Regions from separate parts of the Bradyrhizobium sp. HKCCYLS2038 genome, predicted to be linked through region 2. Evidence: riboswitches for the same ligand, from Rfam matches in the RefSeq annotation. Region 2 holds a riboswitch; the other holds the start of a gene.
The links. A riboswitch is a leader RNA that binds a small molecule or an ion and turns the genes downstream of it on or off. The one in region 2 is predicted to bind S-adenosylmethionine.
Positions count from the first base shown of each region.

Region 1 (4,210 bases), on a different contig from region 2:
CGCCGCCGCCCATGGCGCCGCCGGACATCGTCATGGTCAGGATCACCAGCGGGAACACCAGGGCCATCGCCGCCAGCGCCTCGATGCCGAGCCGGCCGATATAGGAGGTCTCGGCGATGACGACGCAGACGCCGGCCGAATTCGCGATGATGTTGGGCCAGGCGAGCGACAGCAGCGTGCGCAGGATCGGGCCGTCGACCAGGGCGTTCCGCACCGGCGGTCTGGCGGGTGGCAGGGATCGTGCTTCGTCGATCGGACTGTCGGCCAAGCCGATCTCGGACATGTTCGCCCCCGCTCGACCGCGCGCGCAGCGCGGCGCCCCTTGTCGTTGGAACTGTCCTAGCACACCCCCGGACAGCGCCCCGTGCCGCGGATGCATTGCGGGTACGCGCGCGGCGCGCAGCCGTTCCTAGAGGCGGAAATGCTTGGAGAGCTTCAGGCCCTGCGCCTGGTAGTTGGAGCCGATGCGGCTGCCATACATCGCGTTCGGCCGCGCCAGCATCTTCTCATAGACGAGGCGGCCGACGATCTGGCCGTGCTCGAGGATGAACGGCACCTCGCGCGAGCGCACCTCGAGCACCGCGCGCGAGCCCTGGCCGCCGGCGCCGGCATAGCCGAAGCCGGGATCGAAGAAGCCGGCATAGTGGACGCGGAATTCGCCGACCAAGGGATCGAACGGCACCATTTCGGCGGCGTAGTCCGGCGGCACCTGCACGGCTTCCTTGGAGGCCAGGATGTAGAACTCGCCGGGATCGAGAATGAGGCTGCCGTCGGGCCGCGCCTTGATCGGCTCCCAGAACTCTTCGACCGGATAGCCGGCGCGGCGGTCGACATCGACCACGCCGGTATGGCGCTTGGCGCGGTAGCCGACATAGCCATTGGCGTTGGCGCCGGACAGATCGACGGACAGCGCGACGCCGCCGGCGAGATCCGCATCGTCGCGATCGACCAGCCGCTCGGCCTGATGCAGCGCGACCAGTTCGCCCTCCGACAGCACGGCGTCGCGATAACGAAAGCGGACCTGCGACAGCCGCGAGCCCTCGCGCAGCAGCACCGGGAACGTCTTCGGGCTGATCTCGGCATAGAGCGGGCCGTGATAGCCGGCGCCAATCATGTCGAAGCGGCGGGTGCCGTCGGCGATGACGCGGGTGAAGACGTCGAGCCGCCCGGTCGAGCTCTTCGGATTGGCGGCGGCGACAATGTCCTTCGGCAGCGCCAGGCTCTCCAGCAGCGGCACGATATAGACGCAGTTCGTCTCCAGCACCGCGCCGTCGGCGAGCGCGAACTCGTGCAGCTTCAATTCGTCGATGCGCTCGGCGACGGTCGATCCCGGACCGGGCAGAAAGCTCGCCCGCACCCGGTAGGCGATGTCGCCGAGCCGCAAATCCAGGCTCGCCGGCTGGATCTGGCTCTCGACGAAATCATATTCCGGAATGATCAGGCCGGCCTCGGCCATCGCCACGATCATGCGATCGGGCAGGATGCCGTGGGCGTCGGGGCTAAGCGAGAACGGCAAGACCTGGTCCTTTGCAGGCGCCGGAACGGCGGCTTGTGAGCCAATATAGCGTCTTTCGACCGGTTATCCGATGGCCACCTTGACGAAAAGGCCGGTTGCGACTATGAGCACGACTTATCCCGTGGTGATTTGAGCCGGCCGGCTTGCAGCCACGTTAAATAAGTCGCTAAACAGGCCGGGGACGAATGTGATCCCGGCCGTGAGGAGTTTTCCCAGGCCGGTTTTTTTGTGCCCATCGCGCCGAGCGCGGTGGCCACGATGGAGGTCACATGTCCAATTCTCCTGCGTCGAAGTCCCCCGCGAAGACCCCGGCGTCGTTCGCCCAGTATCGCCCCGAAACCCGTCTGGTGCATTCCGGCGGCCTGCGCTCCGAATTCGGCGAGACCGCCGAGGCGCTCTACCTCACGCAAGGCTTCGTCTACGCCACCGCCGAGGAGTGCGAGGCGCGCTTCAAGGGCGAGGATCCCGGCTTCATCTATTCGCGCTTCTCCAACCCCACCACGGCGATGTTCGAGCGCCGCATGATCGAGCTCGAGGGCGCCGAGGCCTGCCGTTCCGCGGCGACCGGCATGGCCGCCGTCACCACCGCGATCCTCGCGCCGCTGCGTGCCGGCGATCACGTCGTCGCGGCGAAGGCGCTGTTCGGCTCCTGCCGCTACGTCGTCGAGGACCTCTTGCCGCGCTACGGCATCGAATCCACCCTGATCGACGGGCTCGATCTTGACCAGTGGCAGAAGGCGGTCAGGCCGAACACCAAGTCGTTCTTCCTGGAGAGCCCGACCAATCCGACGCTCGACGTGCTCGACATTCCCGCCATCGCCGAGATCGCCCATGCTGCCGGCGCGCGGCTGATCGTCGACAACGTGTTCGCCACCCCGATCTGGCAGAGCCCGCTGGCGCTCGGCGCCGACGCCGTCGTGTACTCCGCGACCAAGCACATCGACGGCCAGGGCCGCTGCCTCGGCGGCGTGATCCTCTCGTCGGAAGCCTTCATCGCCGAGCACATCCACAATTTCATGCGCCAGACCGGGCCGTCGATCTCGCCGTTCAACGCCTGGGTCCTGCTCAAGGGCTTGGAGACGCTGGCGGTGCGCGTGCGCGCGCAGACCGAGACCGCCGGCAAGGTCGCCGACTTCCTTGCTGCGCATCCGAAGATCTCGCGGCTGATCTATCCGGGCCGCGAGGACCATCCGCAGGCGGCGACAGTGAGGAAGCAGATGCGCGCCGGCTCCACCCTGGTCGGCTTCGAGGTCAAGGGCGGCAAGGCCGCCGCGTTCCGCACCCTCAACGGCTTGTCGCTCGCGCGCATCTCCAACAATCTCGGCGACGCCAAGACGCTGGTCACGCATCCCGCAACAACGACGCATCAGCGGCTGACGCCGGACGCGCGCGCCGAGCTCGGCATCAGCGAAGGCTTCATCCGCTTCTCCGCCGGCCTCGAGCATGCCGATGATCTGATCGCGGATCTCGACGCCGCCCTTCGGGCAGCGTAGCGAATGGCGAACAGGGAGTAGCGAATAGGTGGTCTCATCCCTATTCACTATTCCCAACTCGCTATTCGCCCCGATCACATTGGCCGATACGTCAGCACGTCGGCCGGCGCGTTAACGCCGAGCTTCACCTGGCCGACCGAGCGGATGATGTCGTCGCCGAGCAGCTGGGCGAAGCAGGCATAGCCCCAATCGCTCATGTGCAGACCATCGGCGATGACGAACTCGTTGATCGGGATCGCCTGGCGCTCGTGCCAGTCGCGCATCACCTCGAAGCGCGGGAAGATGCCGGCGTGATGCAGCTCGGCGATGCGGCCGAGCAGCTTGTTCATGCGGCTGGCGTTCTCCGAGCGCTCGTTGACGCGCGGCGAATACTGCAGGTCCACCAGCACGACGTCCGAGGCCGCCGCCTGGATCTTGGCGACGCCGTCGTCGACCAGCTTGGCGGTCTCGGCCGGATCGAGATCGCGCAGCACGGCGTTGGTGCCGACCTGCCAGATCACGAGGTCCGGATGACGGTCGATCACCGACGTCTCCAGCCGCTTCATCATTTCCGGCGCATCCTCGCCGCCGACGCCGGCATTGATCACGCTGATGTCGGCCATCGGATATTGCCGGCGCAGCTGCGCGGCAAGCCGGTTGGGGTAGTTGTAGTCCGGCGTGGTCGCGCCGTAGCCCTGCGTCGACGACGAGCCGAACGCGACGATCACGATCGGCAGGCCCGAGGCCAGCTTGTTGGCGACGTGCGGCAGCGAGATGAAGTTCTTCTTGGCCACGCCCTTCGGCGGCAGGCACGGCACGCGGTTGAAGATGTCGGAAGCCGATTTGGCGACTTGCTTGACCTTGTCGATGGCCCGCTCGGTGATGCTCCGCGACGGCGGCTGCACCGCCGCGACCGGCTGCGCTGCTGCGGCGGGTGCGCCGGCCTCCGGCGGCGGGACCGGCTGCATCGGCGTGGCCGGCGGATTGCTGGCCGAGGGGCGCACGGCGGCGATCTGACCCGGCGCCTGGCTGCCGGCCTGGGCAACCACGATGTGACCGATGCTCGGCCGGAGCTCGCTGATCGACTCGGTGTCCTGGGCTTCAGCCGCCGGCGTGGCGCTCTGCGCATGCGCCGTCGGCGCGCTGATCGTGACGGCGAGCACGAAGGCAGCAATCGCGGACAGCCTCTCCCATCTCCTGGATACGCGGTGACGACAGTTGG
Region 1 is NZ_JBNPTM010000004.1:159,922-164,131, forward strand. It holds gene ACQR1I_RS18785 (MATE family efflux transporter) at 1-283, opposite strand, end outside; gene ACQR1I_RS18790 (2'-deoxycytidine 5'-triphosphate deaminase) at 410-1,516, opposite strand; SAM riboswitch at 1,628-1,707, shown strand; gene ACQR1I_RS18795 (O-succinylhomoserine sulfhydrylase) at 1,786-3,009, shown strand; gene ACQR1I_RS18800 (GDSL-type esterase/lipase family protein) at 3,084-4,210, opposite strand, start outside.
Region 1: another riboswitch for S-adenosylmethionine. It lies ahead of ACQR1I_RS18795 (O-succinylhomoserine sulfhydrylase); the one in region 2 lies ahead of metX (homoserine O-acetyltransferase MetX).

Region 2 (4,210 bases):
GGCGTCGAAGCGCTCGACGAAGGACGAGCCCTGGTAGCGCAGATAGCTCTCGACCTGGAAATCGGCGTCGAACGAGAATGTCGGCAGCTCACGGTCCTGCATGCGGCGGCCAAACTTGCGATGCAGCGCGGCGTCGGACAGATAAGTGATATGCGCGGCCATCCGCGCCACAGCGAGGCCGCGATGCGGGTGCGTGCCCTTGTCGGCGTAGCGGCCATGGTCCCATTCGGGATCGGCCATGACAGCCTGGCGGCCGAGCTCGTGGAAGGCAATGTTCTGGGCCGAGTGCCGCGTCGCGCAGGCGATCGCCAGATTGGCGAACACGCGCTGCGGATACGCCACCGTCCATTGCAGCGCCTGCATGCCGCCCATCGAGCCGCCGACCACCGCGAACAAGGTGCCGATGCCGAGATGATCGATCAGCATCGCCTGGGCGCGCACCATGTCGGGGATGGTGATGATCGGGAAATCAAGACCCCAGACCTTGCCGGTGGCAGGGTTCAGCGACGCCGGACCGGTCGAGCCCATGCAGCCGCCGATCACGTTGGAGCAGATGATGAAGTAGCGCGCCGGATCGAGCGGCCGTCCCGGGCCGACCAGCGTCTCCCACCAGCCGGGCTTGCCGGTGACCGGATGGCGGTTGGCGACGTGCTGGTCGCCGGTCAGCGCGTGGCAGATCAGGACGGCGTTGGACTTGTCGGCGTTGAGCTCGCCATAGGTCTGGTAGGCGATCTGGAACGGCGTGAGGTCGACGCCGCAATCGAGCTTGAGCGGCTTGTCGGCACCGAACTGCGCGACCAGCGAGCTCGGATGGTCGACCTCGTGCGAGCGCTCCTCGGGCGCGACCGTGCGCAGCGCGGATGTGGATTTCGGCGTCAGGCCTGTCATGTCTCTCACCGCGGCCATTCGGCCAGGGCTCCCGAACCACGTGACATATCAGGCCATGAAAAACCCGGCCTGAACTGGGGTTCGGCCGGGATCGATAACGTCCCCGGCCTGTTTAGCGAGTTTTTTAACGTGGCTGCAAGCCGGCCGGCTCAAATGACCACGGAACGAGCAGAAACTAGTCCCGCGGGCGCTCGTCGTCAAGGCAAGCTGGGGTTGACCGATCCGGCACCCCACGGCTGCAGGTCAGCCAAGCCTAGGCAGCACAAGGTAAACTTGCTGTTGCGCAGGTCCCCTTCATCGGAGAGAACGGCATTCGTTCCAGTCGGCTGCGCGTTTCCCCGCGGCCCGCGAAGAGTGACCACGCCCATGTCGAACCTGCCGCCCGCCCCGCCCTCGCTCGCCGACCTGCGCAAGGAGATCGACGCGATCGACGAGCAGGTCCATCACCTCCTGATGAACCGGGCCGACATCATCGACCGGCTGATCAAGGTCAAGAAGACCCAGGAGGTCGGCTCGGCGTTCCGCCCGGCGCGCGAGGCCGACATGATGCGGCGCCTGGTGCAGCGCCATCGCGGCATCCTGCCGCTCGACACCGTCGAAGGCATCTGGCGCGTGATCGTCTCGACCTTCACCTATGTGCAGGCGCCGTTCTCGGTGCATGCCGATGTGTCGGTCGGCGAGTCCGCAATGCGCGACTCCGCCCGGTTCCATTTCGGATTTCTCGTGCCCTATGTCGCGCATTTCAGCGCCCAGGCGGCGGTGGAAGCGACGGCGCATTCGAAGGGCGATCTCGCGCTGGTGTCCGCGACCTCGGGACACACACCGTGGTGGATCACGCTCGAGCCCGCAGGCGCACCAAAGATCATCGCGCGGATGCCGTTCATCGAGCGCGCCGATCACCCGGCAGCGCTGCCGGTCTTTGCCGTGTCGCGCGTGGCCGACGACGCGCTGGTGCTGGAGGTCGAGACCTGGAGCATCCGCGTCTCCGGCTGGAATGCGCAGGTGTCGCGGGCGCTGTCACCGCTCGCCGATGTCGTCGCGGTGCCCGATACCGCCTTCGACGGCGCGGCCCTGCTGGTGTCGATCGAAGCGCCGTCGAACATCGACAGCATCAAGGCGGCCCTGATCGCCGCGGGTGCCTCGGTGCGCTCGACGGCCCTCGTCGGCGGGCATGCGAAACGCTATACGGTTCCCGCCTGAGACGCTCCGCGCCAGTGATCATCTTCCGGAGTTCATGATGTCCCGCCCCGTGCCGAACGCCGGCATATCAGACATTGCGCCGTATGCACCGGGCAAGAGCCCGACGCCCGAGCCGGGCCGCAAGGTTTTCAAGCTGTCGGCCAATGAGACGCCGTTCGGCCCGTCGCCCAAAGCGATCGAGGCGTTCAAGAGCGCGGCCGGACATCTGGAGGATTATCCCGAGGGCACCTCGCGGGTGCTGCGCGAAGCGATCGGCCGAACCTATGGCCTCGATCCCGCGCGCATCGTTTGCGGCGCCGGCTCCGACGAGATCCTCAACCTGCTGGCGCATGCGTATCTCGGCCCGGGCGACGAGGCGATCTCGACCGCGCATGGCTTCCTGGTCTACCCGATCGCGACCATGGGCTGCGGCGCCAGGAACGTCGTTGCTGCCGAGACGGAGTATCGCACCGACGTCGATGCCATCCTCACTGCGGTGACGCCGCGCACCAAGCTGGTTTGGCTCGCCAACCCGAACAATCCGACCGGGACCTACATCCCGTTCGACGAGGTCAAGCGGCTGCGCGCCGGCCTGCCCGCGCATGTTCTGCTGGTGCTCGACGCCGCCTATGCGGACTACGTCTCGCGCAACGACTACGAGTTCGGCATCGAACTGGTCGCGACTACCGAGAACACCGTCGTCACGCATACCTTCTCCAAGATCCACGGCCTCGCCGCGCTGCGCGTCGGCTGGATGTTCGGCCCGGCCCACATCGTCGATGCCCTCAACCGCATTCGCGGGCCGTTCAACGTCTCGACGCCGGCGATGCTGGCTGCGGTCGCCGCGATCGAGGACACGGCGCATCAGCAGATGTCGAAGGCGCATACCGAGACGTGGCGCAACTGGCTGACCGAAGAGATCGGCAGGCTCGGGCTGAAGGTGACGCCGAGCGTGACCAATTTCATCCTGATCCATTTCCCGACCTCGGCAGGCCGGACGGCCGTCGACGCCGACGCGTTCCTGACGCGGCGCGGCCTCGTGCTGCGCGCGCTCGCCAACTACAAGCTGCCGAATGCCTTGCGCATGACGATCGGCACCGAAGAAGCCAATCGCCTGGTCGTCGAGGCGCTACGTGAATTCATGGGGCCGAAGTGACCGTTCCAGGAAAATTCGAACGCATCGCGCTGATCGGCTTCGGCCTGATCGGCGGCTCGATCGCCCGCGCGGCGCGGCTGCAGGGCGTGGCCGGCGAGATCGTCACGTCGGCGCGTTCGGAGAAGACGCGCGCGCGCGTCGCCGAGCTCGGCATCGTCGATCAGGTCGTCGCGACCAACGCTGAAGCCGTCAAGGATGCCGATCTCGTCATCCTCTGCATCCCCGTCGGCGCCTGCGGCCCGGTCGCAGCCGAGATCGCACCGCATCTGAAGCCTGGCGCGATCGTCTCCGACGTCGGTTCGGTGAAGGGCGCGATCGTCCGCGACATGGCCCCGCACCTTCCAGCCAACATTCACTTCGTGCCGGCGCACCCGGTCGCGGGCACCGAGAACTCGGGTCCGGACTCCGGCTTTGCCGAGCTGTTCATCAACCGCTGGTGCATCCTGACGCCGCCGGAGGGCGTCGATGCCGATGCGATCGAGAAGCTGCGCGCGTTCTGGGCGGCGCTCGGCGCCAAGGTCGAGATCATGACGCCGGATCATCACGACCGCGTGCTCGCGATCACCAGCCACCTGCCGCATTTGATCGCCTACACGATCGTCGGCACCGCCGACGAGCTGGCGCAGGTCACCGAATCCGAAGTGATCAAGTTCTCCGCCGGCGGCTTCCGCGATTTCACCCGTATCGCAGCGTCAGACCCAACGATGTGGCGCGACATCTTCCTGAGCAACAGGGATGCGGTGCTCGACATGCTCGGGACCTTCACCGAGGACCTCTCGAAGCTGACGCGGGCGATCAGGCGGGGCGACGGCGAGGCGCTGTTCGATCACTTCACCCGCACGCGGGCGATCCGCCGCGGTATCGTCGACATCGGCCAGGATTCGGCAGCGCCCGATTTCGGCCGACCGCTGCCGCAGATAAAGAAGCCCTGAGGTCAGAACAGCGGAGGGACGCGGGCGACCTTGAACGGACCGAGCACGACGGCAC
Region 2 is NZ_JBNPTM010000014.1:20,222-24,431, forward strand. It holds gene metX (homoserine O-acetyltransferase MetX) at 1-888, opposite strand, end outside; SAM riboswitch at 980-1,059, opposite strand; gene ACQR1I_RS34270 (chorismate mutase) at 1,255-2,088, shown strand; gene hisC (histidinol-phosphate transaminase) at 2,126-3,223, shown strand; gene ACQR1I_RS34280 (prephenate/arogenate dehydrogenase family protein) at 3,220-4,155, shown strand; gene ACQR1I_RS34285 (DUF2125 domain-containing protein) at 4,158-4,210, opposite strand, start outside.